Regions from separate parts of the Paenibacillus sp. FSL L8-0708 genome, predicted to be linked through region 4. Evidence: predicted binding sites of a transcription regulator. Region 4 holds the regulator's gene; each other region holds the start of a gene.
What was found. Region 4 encodes Rex, which represses fermentation and respiration genes when NADH is low (regulators of the CRP and FNR family bind a similar motif). Its sites were predicted from a motif close to TTGTGAAATATTTCACAA; they were not measured.
Positions count from the first base shown of each region.

Region 1 (4,220 bases), 4.3 Mb from region 4:
AACCGAGAAAGAGCACTTCATTTAAAAGTGTCTATTTCTCGGTTACAGTTTATCAAGCAGTTACGTTAACTAGTTAGGTTGCTCTTCCATCGCTCTAATGGATTCATCAACCTTCACCATCATGGAACATTCGACTCTTTTGCGGAAGATGTCACAGCTGAAGTCATAGGTTCCGACCAGGGAACCCGTCGCGTGCAGCGCATTGGCAGGACAACCGCCGCTGCAGTAGAGTTTCGCCCAGCAGTCCTTGCATTCCGGCTTCGAGTAGCAGTTGCTCTCTTTAAATTGACATTGCAGCTCCGGTTGTGTGATGCCATCCCAGAGGTTTCCCATGCTGTATTCTTCATCCCCGACGAACTGGTGACAAGGAAAAAGCTCTCCCCAAGGGGTGACGGCAAGATATTCCGTCCCTGAACCACAGCCAGTGATTCTCTTCTGGATGCAAGGTCCTTCTGAGAGGTCAAGCATGTAGTGATAAAAGGTAAACCCCTTGCCTTGTTCACCGCGCCCGATCATTTCCTTGGCGAGAATTTCGTACTGGTTATATATCTCCGGCAGGTCCTCCTCGGTAAGTGCATAGGGCTCCTTTGGATCACAGATGACCGGTTCCATCGAGATTTTGTCAAAACCAAGATCTGCGATATGAAATATATCATTGGTGAAATCGACATTGTTACGAGTGTAAGTTCCCCGTACATAGTACTCTTGGTCTCCGCGCTTACGAACGAATTCCTGGAACTTCGGAAGAATATGATCGTAGCTGCCTTTTCCGTTAACCGTTTGGCGAAGCCGGTCATGAACCTCTTTTCTTCCATCCAGGCTTAATACGACATTGTACATTTCCTGATTTAAAAACTCGGTGACCTCATCGTTCAGCAGCATCCCGTTCGTCGTGAAGGTGAAGCGGAACTTCTTTTTGTATTCTTGTTCTTTGCTTCTTGCATAAGCTACGATCTGTTTAACCACTTTCCAAGCCAAGAGCGGTTCCCCGCCGAAAAAGTCGATGTCAAGATTACGATGATGACCCGAATTTTCAAGCAGGTAATCGATAGCTTTTTGTCCAACCTCATAGCTCATGATTGCCCTATCTCCGTTGTATTTCCCTTGGCTAGCGAAGCAATAATCGCATGACAAATTACAGGTATGCGCAACATTGAGGCAGAGTGCCTTGACATAAGTTTTCCGTTTTTTTAAATCGAGCGAGAGGTTCTCATACTCATCTTTTGTAAAAAGCTGTCCATCATTTATAAGCTCCTCGATATCCGCGATGGTTTCTCGAATGTCGCTCTCGGAAATGCTGGAATCATCTTTATATTTATCCAACATTGTTGTCACGATTTGATCGACAGAAGTTTTCTCATAATCCGCTATAATTTCATATGCTAGGTCATCAACAACATGCACCGAGCCACTATAGGTATCGAGCACGATATTGTATCCGTTTAGTTTATATTGATGAATCATACTTACTAATCAAGCTCCTTTTGCACACAAGTAGAAACGGCTTCGCCATCCTTTAGGGATAGTATCCATTTCTTAAAAATAGCCGCCCATCAGCAGAGCAATGGGCGGTAAAATTCCGAATCCTATCTGTTCATTGCATTTTCACACTTTTGGTTTGCAACGCCGCAGGAAGTTTTACAAGCGGACTGGCAAGAGGTCTGGCATGCGCCGCATCCGCCGTGTTTTGCGGTATCCATCAGTTTGCGGGTGCTCAGTGTTACGATTCTTTTCACGATAAATGACTCCTTCTGTAATTTCTTGTGATCACTTTCACTTAATTTCCATGGAACATCGTAGCAACATCACGCAAGTACGTCTATGATGCCCGTCACCTAACAGAGTAGAGAGGGCTTAAACATAAGTATCAACGTTAATTTTCGTGCAATCGTTCATGCTTGTGATCGTAGGATACGGTAGCCGGAACCAGAGTCAGGGCAATACTAAAAAAGTGAAATCGAGTAGGAGGGGGCGGCTAGCCCCCGACCTCTCACACCACCGTACGTACCGTTCGATATACGGCGGTTCATGAAATATTCCGTAAGGAGTTGTATCTGTCCAATACACTCTTTAATCCATTGGCTTCCCAATATTGGTTATTCAATGCATGTTGTAGAATTGGACTCCCTGCAATTCGCCAATACCCTTTTCGGGTATTTCCCCACTCATAGGCTTTATCCTTAGGTACCCCTAAGGATATAAGTCTTTTGACTTTGGTTCTAGGGGTCTTCCACTGCTTCCAGAGGCACATTCGTAGCCTTCTTCGTATCCATTTATCCATATCTCGAAAGGTACTTGGGGTATCCGCCAGCGAGAAATAACCGCACCATCCCATGAGGTAGTGGTTTAGTTCCTTGATTCGCTCTTCCATCTTCATCGATCTCTTTCGAGAGGATATCTCCTGTATTCGAACCTTGACTCTCTGTAAGGACTGCTTCGCAATTCTCACCTTTGGTTCTTTGTCCACACTAAAACTAAATCCTAGAAACTTTCGTTTCCAGGGACGGTCTACCGCGCTCTTTACTTGGTTCACCTTCAGCTTTAGCCTCGTCTCGATGAATCGGGTGACCGTTGTCTTGACTCTCTCTCCTGCTCTTAGCGTTTTCACGTAAATATTGCAATCATCCGCATAACGAACGAAGCGGTGCCCACGTTTCTCGAGTTCTTTGTCGAGCTCATCTAGGACAATGTTAGATAATAACGGACTCAGTGGACCGCCTTGCGGGGCACCTTCCGTTGTCGGGGTTACTAACCCGTTCTCCATCACACCTGACTGAAGATATTTGCGGATAAGCAGGAGAACTTTCTTGTCCTCCACTTTCTCCGAAATCTTCATCATCAGTCGGTCATGGTTGACGCGATCAAAGAATTTCTCCAAGTCTAGGTCGACTACGAATCGATATCCTTCTTTCATAAAGGTTCGAGCTTTCCTCACCGCATCATGCCCTCGTCTTTTCGGACGGAATCCATAGCTATGGTCGGAAAACTCTGGATCAAACAATGGAGTTAACACCTGCGCGATTGCTTGTTGAATCATTCGATCTGTCACGGTAGGTATTCCTAGTAACCTAACACCTCCGCCACCGGGTTTCGGGATTTCGACTCGGCGCACGGGGCTCGGTTCATAGGTTCCTTCTTCTATGGCATGCCGCAAGGTCTGCCAGTTTTGTACGATGTGTTCTCGTAAGGATTTTACGGACATCCCATCTACGCCATGACTTCCTTTATTCGCTTCAACACGCTTTAAGGCTTGCAGAAGATTTTCCCGTGATAGCAGTTGCTCCAACATTTTTTTTTAACCTCTCTTTACGTGATTTATACCTTCCATTTGTGCCAAAGATGAACTCCGCCCTGCTGAAGACCCCCACGGGATTCACCGTTTCCTTCTTCAGTCAGGTCCTTTCGGATTTTTTTTTTCTGCATTCATCGCTCATCTTGAACGCCTGGATGTATAAATCCTATTCCATGTTCAGCCCTTCCGCAGCTGTTGCAACAGCTTGCGTACTATGGCGTCTGCTGACTTCTGTGCACTCAGCCTACTCTCACAAGTAGGGTTACGAAGTATACTCGCCTATCACACAGATCTCCCCAGGTAAGAACGCTATCTTCCTCTCCATCTATCTGCTTCATTTACTCTCGTACGCCTTTGGCAGTATGGACTTTGGTTTGTTGTGCAACCTCATCCAGCCTACGTTAGCCTTGTATGAAGTTCGTATTCCTCAGACCGGAGATTTGCCGCTGGCTTCCTTCAGATTCCACCTCGCGGTGGACACCCTTGCCTTAAGCTAATGGCTACTACTGCCTTCGCCATTCGGGACTTCAACCCTATAGATAGCGCCCATGCTGGGCGCACACAAAAAAGAGACGGCAATGATGCCATCTCTTTAACAACATTTTTTCTCATACTTGTCCGTAAAGTCCAATAAATATAAGGATCTCATAGCACTGTATCCTTCCTTACCAGTAGAGCGACACTCTATACATGCGTGGGTGGACAATGTGAACAAACTTATATGAGGAGTCCTAAGACACTTCCGGACAGTTTATCTGCTCTTGACGGCTTAGTTCATAAAAATATTGCACAATTGGATGCTTTAACTTCATCTTCTCGCTCATGTTTAAAATCCAACCGTATTGATAGAAGGCGGCTCCGAGCATAGCATCTATGGCGTGCTGCAGAGGGACGAGAATGGCCCTCCTATCCATAACCGAACGGATGC
Region 1 is NZ_JBBPBC010000001.1:854,660-858,879, reverse strand. Features, by position in the region: gene scfB (thioether cross-link-forming SCIFF peptide maturase) at 70-1,464, opposite strand; gene scfA (six-cysteine ranthipeptide SCIFF) at 1,587-1,736, opposite strand; gene ltrA (group II intron reverse transcriptase/maturase) at 2,027-3,289, opposite strand; gene NYE58_RS03935 (response regulator transcription factor) at 4,199-4,220, opposite strand, start outside.
Region 1: scfA (six-cysteine ranthipeptide SCIFF) is a predicted target of Rex. The motif match lies at 1,762-1,779, and genes of this name have one in related genera.

Region 2 (4,220 bases), 5.1 Mb from region 4:
AATGAATTACTAGCTAAACGGTTAGCGCCATGCAGGCCTGTGGAGGAAACCTCTCCGCAAGCAAACAGACGTGGGATGGTGCTCTCTCCATTCAGATCGGTCTTAATCCCCCCCATCATATAATGCGCAGCGGGAGCCACTGGAATCCAATCACTTGTAATATCCAGTCCATAGCCCATACATGTCTCATATATTGTGGGAAACCGATGCTTCACCATCTCTGGAGATTCATGTGTAATATCCAAATAAACGAACGTTGATTTAGTATGTTCCATTTCACTTACAATAGCTCGTGCTACAATATCCCGCGGAGCTAGCTCAAGCAGGTCATGATAACGTTCCATGAACCGTTCTCCATTAATATTGCGCAAGACTGCTCCTTCCCCACGCACAGCTTCGGAGATTAAAAATCTAGGAGCTCCCGGGTAACTAAGTGCTGTAGGATGAAATTGAATAAATTCCATATCTCGTATATGAGCCCCAGCGCGATAGGCGATCGCTACACCATCTCCTGTAGCTACTTCTGGGTTGGTAGTGTATCGATATAATTGTCCTGCTCCACCAGAGCACAAAATGGTCGCATCCCCTTGCAGGAACAACCTTCCACCACCGGGCCGTTGCAATAATGCGCCTACACATTCTCCACCTTCAGTGATGAGATCGATAACATAATGATCATCCCAGACCTCAATATTCTCATGTTCGGCTACCTGTTCCGCCAATGCACGAACAATCTCATAACCTGTAGCATCCCCATTAGCATGCAAAATACGGCGGTGGCTGTGTGCACCTTCCTGAGTCAAAGCCAGTACCCCATCTTCCTTATCAAACAGAGTTCCTAAGCGAATTAACTCATGAACGCCTTCCGGCCCTTCATTAACAAGTGCATCGACAGCTGTTGAGGAGCAAAGACCTGCTCCGGCCATTAAGGTATCCTGCCGGTGGTAAGCAGGGGAATCATCCTCAGCTATAACAGCTGCGATCCCCCCCTGTGCATAGCGAGTATTACTTTCCATTACTGATTTCTTTGTGATCATTATGACACGCCGATCTTCACTGGCTTTAATAGCTGTGAATAACCCGGCAATCCCTGAACCAATAACAATACAATCTGTCTTTACCGTAGGAATATCCCGAAGATCAAAATCAACCAAATATTGTGGAATCATGACCGCTTTTCACCTGTTTCAACGAAAGAGTAGCGCATGCTACCGGACTTGTAGCATGCGCTCTAGGGATGTTCTGGCTTTGTCGGCGACAGCAGGCGGTACATAGATTTGTGGCTTCATCGTCTCCAGGCATTTCACCAGTTTTTTTAGATTATTAACTTTCATATTAGGACAAACAAGAAATTTGGTAGCAAAATGGAATTCTTTATCTGGACTATCCTTACGAAGCTGATATCCGGTACCATCTTCCGTTCCAACGATAAATTGCTTACGATCCGATTTCCGGCAATACTCCAGAATTGATGTAGTGCTGCCTACATAGTCACCCATGGCGACTACTTCAGGACGACACTCTGGATGAACTACAAATTCCGCATCTGGATATTTTGCTCTCATTTCTACTACATCTTTGACGGTCAACATGTCGTGAGTGTTGCAATAGCCTTCCCAAATAATCAGCTTCTTGCCCGTCTGATCTTGTACATATTGACCAAGATTCTTATCTGGGACCCAAATAATCTCTTCGGCGTCAAGGGATTCGATTACTTTCACAGCATTAGCAGAGGTACAACAAATATCGGTTTCTGCTTTAATCTCGGCGGACGAGTTGATATAAGTGACTACTTTAGCATTTGGATGTTGAGCTTTTAGCTTACGCAAACCGTCTACATTGACCATATCTGCCATTGGACAGCCTGCACGTTCATCAGGAATAAGGACGGTTTTGTTCGGGGCTAGAATTTTTGCACTTTCCCCCATGAAATGAACACCGCAGAATACAATAACTTCTGCATCTGTCTCTGCAGCCTTCTGAGCGAGTAAAAAAGAGTCGCCCCGGAAATCGGCAACCTCCTGAATTTCATCACGTTGATAATAATGAGCTAAAATGATTGCGTTTCGTTCCTTTTTAAGCTGTTCAAGACGTATACGAAGTTCTCGATTCTGTTCCTGCTTGCGCTCAAGCGCCAGAGCTTCCACCGATTGTTCTCCCCCTTAAATCCTCGCGGCTTTTCGCCGACATGATGTTATCAAATGGCATGCGCCATCATGGTGAAAAAATGAACATGCTGATATAAATAGTAAGTAATATTAATCACTAATGTACACAACGTTCCAGCCTCTGTCAATGTAACTGGACAGGCTTTAAGGCATAGAATCCCTTAAAAATTAAAATAAAAAATCCGGAGAACAGTTACGTTCTCCGGATAAATTTACATCATATGAATGGTGGACCCAATTAGGTAAGGCTAGTGCCCCCACCTTTGTTGTCATCACCGGAACCGTCATTACCCTCAGAATCAGGGTTATTCGGGATATCCTTCGACAGGTCAGGAAGTGTGGACTGTTCATCCTCAGGCTTGCCTTGAATGCGAACTCGCACATCACCGATATTGTCGATGACAGGCTCGCCAACTTCATGGGCAACACCTTCGCCACCCTCTGGTTTACCATCCTCGGAAAGGAATCCTTGTTCAATCAGTTGTGTGATCTGATCAAGCTCAAGTGTTTCTTTCTCAAGTAATGTATTGGCAATCAAGTGCATTTCTTTGGAGTGTTTGATCAACAGATCTTTACAACGTTCGTAACTCGAAGTAATAAAGTTCTGCATTTCCTGATCAATCTCATAAGCAATGGAGTCACTGTAATTCTGTTCATGCCCAATATCACGACCCAAGAATACTTGACCTTGAGAAGATCCGAACTGCATAGGTCCAAGCTTATCGCTCATACCGTACTCCATAATCATGGCACGCACGATGCGCGTAGCCTGTTGGAAGTCACTGTATGCACCCGTACCGATCTCACCAATAAACAATTCTTCAGCAACACGTCCACCCAGTAATCCAGTAACCTTATCCAAAAGCTCCTGCTTGGTAACGATCATCCGATCTTCCTTCGGAAGCATAATAACATATCCGCCTGCACGTCCGCGTGGGATAATAGTAACTTTATGCACCATATCGGCGTGCTCAAGGAAGTAACCTGCAATAGTATGGCCTGCTTCATGATAAGCTACAATACGTTTCTCGCGGTCACTGATCACACGGCTGCGTTTCTCAGTACCTACGATAACACGGTCAATAGCTTCATCCACTTCAATCATGGAAATATCTTTACGGTTACGACGTGCAGCTAGCAAAGCTGCCTCATTCAGCAAATTCTCCAGATCAGCACCTGTGAATCCGGTTGTGCGTTTAGCAACAACATCCAGTCTTACATCTTTCGTAAGCGGTTTGTTACGAGCGTGAACCTTAAGTACAGCTTCACGGCCTTTCACATCAGGACGGTCAACCGTAATTTGACGGTCAAAACGTCCTGGACGAAGCAATGCCGGATCAAGTATATCAGCGCGGTTAGTCGCCGCTACAATAATAATGCCTTCGTTACCACCGAATCCATCCATCTCAACCAGCAATTGGTTAAGCGTCTGTTCACGCTCGTCATGTCCGCCACCAAGACCGGCGCCACGCTGACGACCCACAGCATCAATTTCATCAATGAAGATAATACATGGAGCATTCTTCTTAGCATTCTCGAACAAATCACGTACCCGAGAAGCACCGACACCCACGAACATTTCCACAAAGTCAGAACCGGAAATACTAAAGAAAGGAACGCCAGCTTCACCTGCTACCGCACGGGCAAGCAATGTTTTACCTGTTCCCGGAGGACCTACAAGCAATACGCCCTTAGGAATACGTGCGCCAACAGCTGCAAATTTGCGTGGATCTTTTAGGAACTCAACGACTTCGACAAGCTCTTGCTTCTCTTCGTCCGCCCCTGCTACATCCTCAAAGCTGATTTTCTTCTTCTCTTCATTATATAACCGAGCCTTGCTCTTGCCGAAATTCATGACTTTACCGCCGCCACCTTGCGCCTGGTTAAACAGGAAGAAGAACAAGATGAACATAATTACCAGCGGGATAATTGAAGAAAGGAATGTCAGCCAAATGCTGGTACCTTCCATTTTCTTCTGAGTTAATTCAATCCCATTAACATCACTGGCTTGAATCAGTTCATTGATAGCGGCATCTGTAGGAGGAATATATG
Region 2 is NZ_JBBPBC010000001.1:72,835-77,054, reverse strand. Features, by position in the region: gene nadB (L-aspartate oxidase) at 1-1,169, opposite strand, end outside; gene nadA (quinolinate synthase NadA) at 1,209-2,147, opposite strand; gene ftsH (ATP-dependent zinc metalloprotease FtsH) at 2,407-4,220, opposite strand, start outside.
Region 2: nadA (quinolinate synthase NadA) is a predicted target of Rex. The motif match lies at 2,218-2,235, and genes of this name have one in related genera.

Region 3 (4,220 bases), 310 kb from region 4:
ACGAACTCTGGATCAATTATAGCTACGTCTGGAGTTAGCTCGTAGTCAGCCAAAGGATATTTAGTGTGTTGTTCAGTTGTTTTATCGGTAATAACTGCGAAAGATGTTACTTCCGAACCTGTACCCGAAGTAGTTGGAATCGCTACAAACTTAGCTTTGTTTCCAAGTTTAGGGAATTTGTAAACCCGTTTACGGATATCCATGAATTTTTGTTTCAGACCGTTAAAGTCAGCGTCTGGATGTTCATAGAATAACCACATTCCTTTTGCAGCATCCATTGGGGAACCACCACCAAGTGCGATGATGCAGTCCGGTTGGAATCTGTTCATCATTGCTGTACCTTTTTCAACTGTAGTTGTCGATGGATCTGGTTCAACTTCCGAGAACACTTCGATCGCTACAGGAGTTTGGCGTTGACGCAGGTAATGTTCAACTCTCTCAACATATCCAAGCTTAACCATCATTGGGTCAGTGATAATTGCGACACGTGTGATATCAGGCATTTTGGTTAGGTACTGAGTAGCGCCTTTTTCGAAATAGATCTTGTCAGGTACTTTAAACCATTGCATATTCACGGTACGACGATTCACCCTTTTCACGTTGATCAAATTAATTGCTGTAACGTTTTGCGACACGGAGTTACGACCATAAGATCCGCAGCCCAGCGTCAACGAAGGGATGTTAGTGTTATAGATATCGCCGATCGCACCATGAGTGGAAGGCGAGTTAACGAGAATACGTCCTGTTTGCAGACGGTTGGAGAACTTCATGATTACTTCTTCATTGTTGGAGTGGATAGCCGAACTATGGCCCATACCACCAAATTCAACAACTTGTGCTGCGCGTTCAATACCTTGATCTGCGTTTTTAACTTTGTAGCAAGCAAGCACAGGACTCAATTTTTCAGCGGACAATGGATATTTAGTGCCTACACCTTCAAGTTCTGCTACCAGAATCTTAGTGCCGGCAGGAACTTGAATGCCGCACATTTCAGCAATTTTCACTGCGGATTGTCCAACGATTGCTGGATTAACCGCACATTTATCAACGTTCATAGCGCCGCTAGTAAGTTTGGCAGCTTCTTCTTTGTTAACAAAGTAGCAGCCATTAGCGATCATTTTCTTTTTCACTTGATCGAAGATTGGTTCTTCGATAATAACAGCTTGCTCGGAAGCGCAGATCATACCATTATCAAATGTTTTGGAAAGAATGATGTCCGTTACGGCTTGATCGATATCCGCGCTCTTTTCGATGAATGCAGGTACGTTACCGGGACCTACGCCAAGAGCTGGTTTACCACAGCTATAAGCTGCTTTTACCATTGCAGAACCGCCAGTTGCAAGAATAAGTGCAACGTCAGGGTTATTCATCAAAGCGTTTGTTTTGTCCATCGTTGGCATTTCAATCCATTGGATACAATTCTCAGGTGCGCCAGCTTTTACAGCCGCATCATGAAGAATTCTAGCAGCTGCTGCACTACACTCTTGCGCAGATGGGTGGAAACCGAATATAATAGGGTTCCGTGTCTTAATCGAAATCAACGCTTTAAACATCGTGGTGGATGTAGGGTTGGTTACCGGTGTGATACCCATTACAATTCCGACGGGCTCAGCAATTTTTTGGAAGCTTTCATAAGCATTGTCTTCAATAACGCCTACTGTTTTATCGTATTTAATTCCGTGCCAGATATATTCTGTCGAGAAGATGTTTTTAGTAATTTTGTCTTCGTAAACCCCGCGGCCAGTTTCTTCTACAGCCAATTTAGCGAGGTACATATGTTTGTCGAGTCCAGCCAACGCCATTGCATGAACGATTGTGTCAACTTGCTCTTGATCCAGCGCCATGAATGCCTCATGTGCTTTTTTCGCTTTATCCACCAAAGTCTGAATATACTCTTCAGCGGTAGTTTGTTTAACTTGGGCGGCGACTTCGTTCTTAACTGCCATCTCCCTCGTCCTCCTGTCAATTTTTAGGTTGTTTTTCTCTACACATTTATCTTATCACATCATTTCCACCTTGTATAGTGAAATCTTTCACAAAGTATAAAGTTTTTTTGATTTGTTTTCAAAGCGCTTTCATTCGATCATATTATAGGTGTTTTACCATTATTTATGCTGTATTATTCCTTAAATCTAAAGTTTATGTTTAAAAAGACAAGAACCGATACCCATTTTCTACCTTTCCGCTCGCAAAAATATTTTAAAAATGCAAATCTAATTTTGTTGACACTCTATTTTTCCCATGACCCTCTAAAAAATAGTCGGGAGCCATCCGTTGGGTTGATTTATAAAAATATCAATAATATAAACATAAAAAAACCGACTCCTAAAGGAGCCGGTTCTGTCCTTCCTTGCCTATTCTACTTTAATTGTATCGAAGAATTTCTCTTGCACTGTTTTGGCAGCAGCTTCAAGCTGTGTCTTGGAATCTGTTCCCTTTTTGGAGAACAGCTCTTGAATTACATTGGACATGGTTGCGTAGTAGTCCTGTGTATTGTATTGCGCTTCCGGTTTACCGTCCAGCAAGCCTAAAATATCAGGGCTGTATTGATATACATTTGTATATTTATCATACACAGCTTTTGTTTTCTTGCCGAAGTCAGAATCTGCAGAATAGTAATCTAAGAGCGGCGGAATAAAGTATTTGCCATCCGTTGTACGTTGTTGCAGAACCGCATCCAGTGCTTCTAGACCTTTATCGGAGAAGTAATCAAATGTAATATAACGGAATGCCATTTCTTGCTCGTCTGGTGTTGCATTTGGATTGATTACAAGGTAGTCACCACCAAGTACCCCAGTGTGTTTTCCGCCTTTTTCCATCGCAGGCATTGGATACGTAAGTACATCTTCTGGTTTCAGACCGCCTTGATTCAACGCTTGCTCAATAACACCGTCAGATCCAGCCATTACCATTGCTGTACGACTTTGTTGGAATGCGCCTACAGCATCGCCCCAGCCCAGTGCCCAGTCCTGAGGAATCGCGTTTGCTTCCCATCTAAGTTTCTTGTAGAAATCCAGCGCTTTAATCCCAGCCTCAGAATTAAAAGTAGCTACAACCTTACCGCCTTCAATCTTCTGAATTTCACCGCCAGCTTCGAACAGGAAGTTGGTCCAGTTCCAGCCAGCTTCATTCCCTTTACCCATTGGAGCAATACCGGAAATCCCTTTTTTGGTATCAGCTACGCCTTTCGCGGTATTCAGCATATCATCCCAAGTCCAATCCATAGATGGAACAGCAACGCCTTTTTCATCCAGCATTTTTTTGTTGATCATTGTGGTTGTTACATAACCCTTTTGAGTTACGCCGAATACTTTTCCGTCAATGATAAATTGGTTTTGGAGAACCGGGTTAATTTGATCCTTAAATTCGTATTTATTCCACAGATCCGTAATGTCAGCTACCCAGCCTTTTTCAACAAGAAATTTTGCTTCTGTAGCGTAAGTGTTAAAGAAGGTTGGAGCTTCATTCGCTGCCATTTTGATGCCGATTTCACTTACATTGTACTGCCAATCGTCTTTGACGATTTCAACATTCGGATACTCCTCTTGGAAACGTTTGATCTTGTCATCTTCCTGTGCTCTAACTTCGGTTAGGTCAGGGGTTGGATAGTGAATTTTGATGGTCACTTTTCTTTGTGTGATATCATCAGTTGGCGCTGCTGTAGCACTGCCAGCATTATCTGTTGCAGCATTCGTTGGCGCAGTAGTCGCTTCCCCTTCCTTGTTTCCTGTTGTGTTTCCGTTATTGTTGTTACCGCCGCATGCGGTTAACAATGATCCGGCCACAAGGAGGCTTAGTAGCACGCTAGAGTACTTACGCATTGAAACTCCCCTTTTCAATTCATAGTTATCTTACATATCGATCATAAAAGAGAAATCGTTTACAAACGAGGTGCATTTATATTCCTTTCATGTGCATGTTTACGATCCGTGACTAAATTCGTCGATCCGCGCTTATCCCTTAACTGCTGATAATGCGACACCACGCATAATGAACTTTTGGAAGATCAGGAAAACAAGGATCGGCGGCAACGATACGATAAATAGGATAGCGAATTTAATATTCGTATTAAGTGCCTTTACATTAATAACGTATTTATAGATTGCTGTCGCGAGCGTATATTTCTCTTCACTGTGCATAACCAGAGATGGCCAGAACCAGTCATTCCATGCAGTAGAAAAGATAAAGATCGCCAGCGTAGCAAATATCGGAACCGACAA
Region 3 is NZ_JBBPBC010000001.1:5,495,483-5,499,702, forward strand. Features, by position in the region: gene adhE (bifunctional acetaldehyde-CoA/alcohol dehydrogenase) at 1-1,946, opposite strand, end outside; gene NYE58_RS26230 (ABC transporter substrate-binding protein) at 2,355-3,821, opposite strand; gene NYE58_RS26235 (carbohydrate ABC transporter permease) at 3,954-4,220, opposite strand, start outside.
Region 3: adhE (bifunctional acetaldehyde-CoA/alcohol dehydrogenase) is a predicted target of Rex. The motif match lies at 2,022-2,039, and genes of this name have one in related genera.

Region 4 (4,220 bases):
GCGATACCGATTCCTGTCTGGGCCGTTCTTGTCCTTGGTTCCGCAAATGTTATTATCATAGGGCCAAGCATGAAGCTGGGATTGCTGACGTGGTTATTACGAACCACTCCAAGCTATTCGCAGATGTTAAGGCTGGGCACCAGCTGCTTCCGGCTTACGAGCATCTTGTCATTGATGAAGCACATCATTTAGAAGATGTGGCTGGTAAACATCTTGGCATGCATATGAAGCATTTCACTGTGGCACACACATTATCGCGGCTGTATAAAGATAGCCGAAACGGACAGCTTCCTGCTCTGCGCCAGATATTACAGTCGTCAGGCAGTGAAGAGGCTTCAGAATGGAGCGGAGTCATCGATCGGATCTACCCGGATCTGCTTACCGTCAAAGAAACCTGGGATGCACTCAGCGACAAGCTGTTCAGCCTTTTGCCGGAACGCAGTGATGCAGGGGCAGGGGAAGCGGGACAACTGGTTATGCGTTTGATTCCCGCCCGTAAGCCGAAGGATTGGGATGAATTGGTTGCACTAGAGAACACTATGAATCTGACGTTAAGCGACATCATCCGTAAGGGTGATAAAATGCTTAACGAGATGCGCGACCAGGAAAGCCAATCCTCAGCAGACAGTCTTGTTACTGATATTAGCGGTTTATTTAAGGATTTGGCTTCCATCCGTGAGCAAGTAAGATTCTTTATGGGGCTGAATGACGATAATGTAGTATATTGGCTGGAGGCAAATGGGAATTACCGCAGCAAATCACTGCAGATGTATGCTGTCCCTGTGGATGTTAGCAGCCAGCTTAAAGAGTTGTTCTTCGATAAGAAAAAAAGCATCGTGCTTACCTCGGCGACGCTGTCTGTAGATAAATCTTTTCAATTTATGATTGATAATCTCGGACTTAACGAAGCTGCGGAAGAAGGACGTCTAATGACCTCACTTCTTCCTTCTCCCTTTAAGTATCGCGAGCAGGCACTGTTAGTTATACCGCGTGATTTTCCTAGTGTGAAGGGCAGTGTGGGCGATGCTCGATTTGTCGATACACTCGTACAGTCATTATCGGAAGCTGCTAAAACAACACGTGGGCGGATGCTGGTTCTGTTTACTTCTTATAAAATGCTGCGTCAGGTATATGATCCGCTTAAAGAGGCTTTAGCCTCACAAGAGATTACGGTGCTTGGTCAAGGCGTGGAAGGTGGCAGCCGGAGCAAGCTGATCCGCCGCTTTCAGGACAGTGCAGCATCCGTATTGCTGGGGACGAGCAGCTTCTGGGAAGGTGTAGATATTCCAGGTGAAGCACTGACTTGCCTGGCCATCGTGAGACTTCCGTTTCAACCGCCGAATCACCCGTTGGCGGAAGCGAAGTCGGAGTTATTACAGGCCCAGAAGAAGAATCCGTTCATGAAATTATCTGTTCCTCAAGCGGTTATTCGTTTTAAGCAGGGATTCGGAAGACTGGTTCGCACGGCGCAGGATCGCGGAATAGTTATTGTTTATGATACAAGGGTTATTGAATCTCATTACGGGAAGTATTTCCTTTATTCATTGCCTGGTCCCAAAATGGAGCATATGCTTACTGATCAAATGGTCCCTCGCATAGCGGAATGGCTAGAGGATGGCGGCGCTTCTTAAAACGCTCGTCTTCAGTTTAGCTCCTCCTTATCCTTAAGGGCGGTGTGTTACAGTACCGTCCTTAATAAGGAGAGGTAGACGTTTGAATATGGATTTTCACAAGAACATTACTATTTTTAGGAGGAAAAATATGAAATCGGATAAAATATCAGAAGCCGTTGTTCGCAGACTGCCTGTGTACTTGCGTTTTTTGAATGATCTCCAGAATCGCGAAATATTAACAGTTTCCTCTCAGGAACTTGGACAAAAGCTTGATCTTAATCCCGCACAGATTCGTAAGGATTTAGCATATTTTGGTGACTTCGGCAGAAAAGGTATCGGCTATGATGTAACGTATCTTATTGAGAAAATCCGTCATATCCTGAAGCTGGATCAACAGCTTAATGTAGCTTTAGTTGGAGCAGGTAATCTCGGACATGCCTTGTCTAATTACAATGCATATCTTAAAGATACTATGAAAATCACGGCTATATTTGATTCGTACGCTCCTAAGGTTGGACGTAAGATCAACTCCCTTACTGTGCAACCGATGGATGAACTAGGCAGCACGATTCGTGAGCAAGGTATTCGCATTGCCATTATTACCGTACCTGATTCAGAAGCTCAAAATGTAGCAGATATTCTCATTTCTTCTGGGATTGAAGCGATTTTGAACTTTGCCCCTGTGATTCTGAAGACACCACCGAATATCCGGGTGCATGCAGCTGATTTTACAACTGATCTGCAAAGTCTTGCTTATTACTTGCGGGATGGAAAGGAAGAAAGCGAACATGAACAACAATAAAACGATAATTAAGGGCGGGTATTTTCTGACTCCGGGAACGGATGAGCCGGTTCTGAGTGGATATATGACTATTGAAGATGATTTAATCACTTACATAGGAAAAGAAGAGCCTCAGATGGAAGCTGGAGTGCAAGTGGTTGATGGCAGCCGTCTGCTGTTCATGCCTGGACTTGTAAACACACATGGTCATGCGGCGATGTCTTTGCTGCGTGGATATGGAGATGATTTAGCGCTACAAGTGTGGCTTCAGGAGAAGATGTGGCCAATGGAGGAAAAGTTCACCGGTGATGATGTATACTGGGGAACCTCCTTATCTGTATTGGAAATGCTGAAGGGTGGAACTACGACCTTCCTCGATATGTATGATCATATGGACCGAGTAGCCGAGGTAGCTGAGTTATCAGGTATCCGTTCCGTATTGATGCGTGGTGTGATCGGGTTATGTCCAGAGGATGTACAGAATCACAAGCTTGCGGAAGCGATTTCTTTTGCCCGTAACTGGCATGGAAAGGCTGAAGGCAGAATTACTACTATGATCTCGCCGCACGCCCCTTATACTTGCCCTCCGGACTTCCTGGTTAAGTTCGTGCAGGCAGCGCATGATCTGGATTTACCGATGCATACGCATATGTCCGAAACGAAACGTGAAGTGGAACAAAATGTGGCGGATTACGGGTTGCGTCCTGTAGCTCACTTAGAGAAGCTTGGCATGTTCACACGTCCCTCGATAGTTGCACATGGTGTTCATTTAAATGATGAAGAGATTGAGATCTTGGCTCGCCATAATGTGGGTGTATCTCATAATCCGGGCAGTAATTTGAAGTTGGCTAGCGGAGTGGCTCGGGTTACTGATCTTCTAAAAGCTGGTGTGAAGGTGTCTCTTGGCACGGATGGCGCGGCAAGCAACAATAACTTGGATATGTTTGAAGAGATGCGGCTTGCAGCTCTCATTCATAAGGGTGTCAGCGGTGATCCAACGGCTGTTCCAGCTCCAGAGGCTCTGCGTATGGCTACAGAATATGGCGCGCAGTCCATCTTTTTAAATAATGTAGGCAGACTTGCTGTAGGGATGAAAGCAGATTTCATTGCTATTGATATCGATCAGCCGCATTTGCTGCCACACACAGATCTGTTGTCTCATGCGGTTTACTCTGCTAGCGCTAAGGATGTTGAGCATGTGTGGGTGAATGGTAAACAGGTCATCAAGCATGGACAATGCTTAACCCTGGATGAGGAAGCTATCCGGCGTAAAGCGCAAGAAGCCTTCGAAGGTTTATTGAAGCGTTAAGTCTGGAGAATAACGAATAAATAATAGGCTGCGACTTTTTGCTTTTAGCAAAAGTTGCGGCCTTTTGTGTATTTTTAAGGCTGGGAAAGCTAGAAAATTATGAAATTTTGGATAAACACGCGGGTGTGTTATATAATCAAAAAAGATATATTACTAGAAAGGGAGCTGTACCTTGAAGAAAAGGAAAAAATGGATCCTCCTGGGGTCAGTTCTGATTCTGCTCCTGGGGTTTGGACTTATCCAGTTCTATGCCTATATTATGAAAGATCAATGGAACGAGCGTGATATCGCTAAGGATGTTGCCAAAACCAGAGCGGGTCTAACAGAGGTAACCAAAGCACAAAAATCGGTTTGGGATGAAAATGCAGTGTACTGGGTATTAACAGGGAAAAATGAAGCCGGGACTGCTCTTATGGTCTGGGTCCGCTTTACGGTAGATGGAAAATTTGCTGAAGGCGACGACGCAGTGTTTGCTGAGGAACTAAGTAAAGGAACCTCGGAAGCCCAAATACGCGGC
Region 4 is NZ_JBBPBC010000001.1:5,183,097-5,187,316, reverse strand. Features, by position in the region: gene dinG (ATP-dependent DNA helicase DinG) at 1-1,631, shown strand, start outside; gene NYE58_RS24710 (redox-sensing transcriptional repressor Rex) at 1,762-2,415, shown strand; gene NYE58_RS24705 (amidohydrolase) at 2,402-3,703, shown strand; gene NYE58_RS24700 (cell wall elongation regulator TseB-like domain-containing protein) at 3,876-4,220, shown strand, end outside.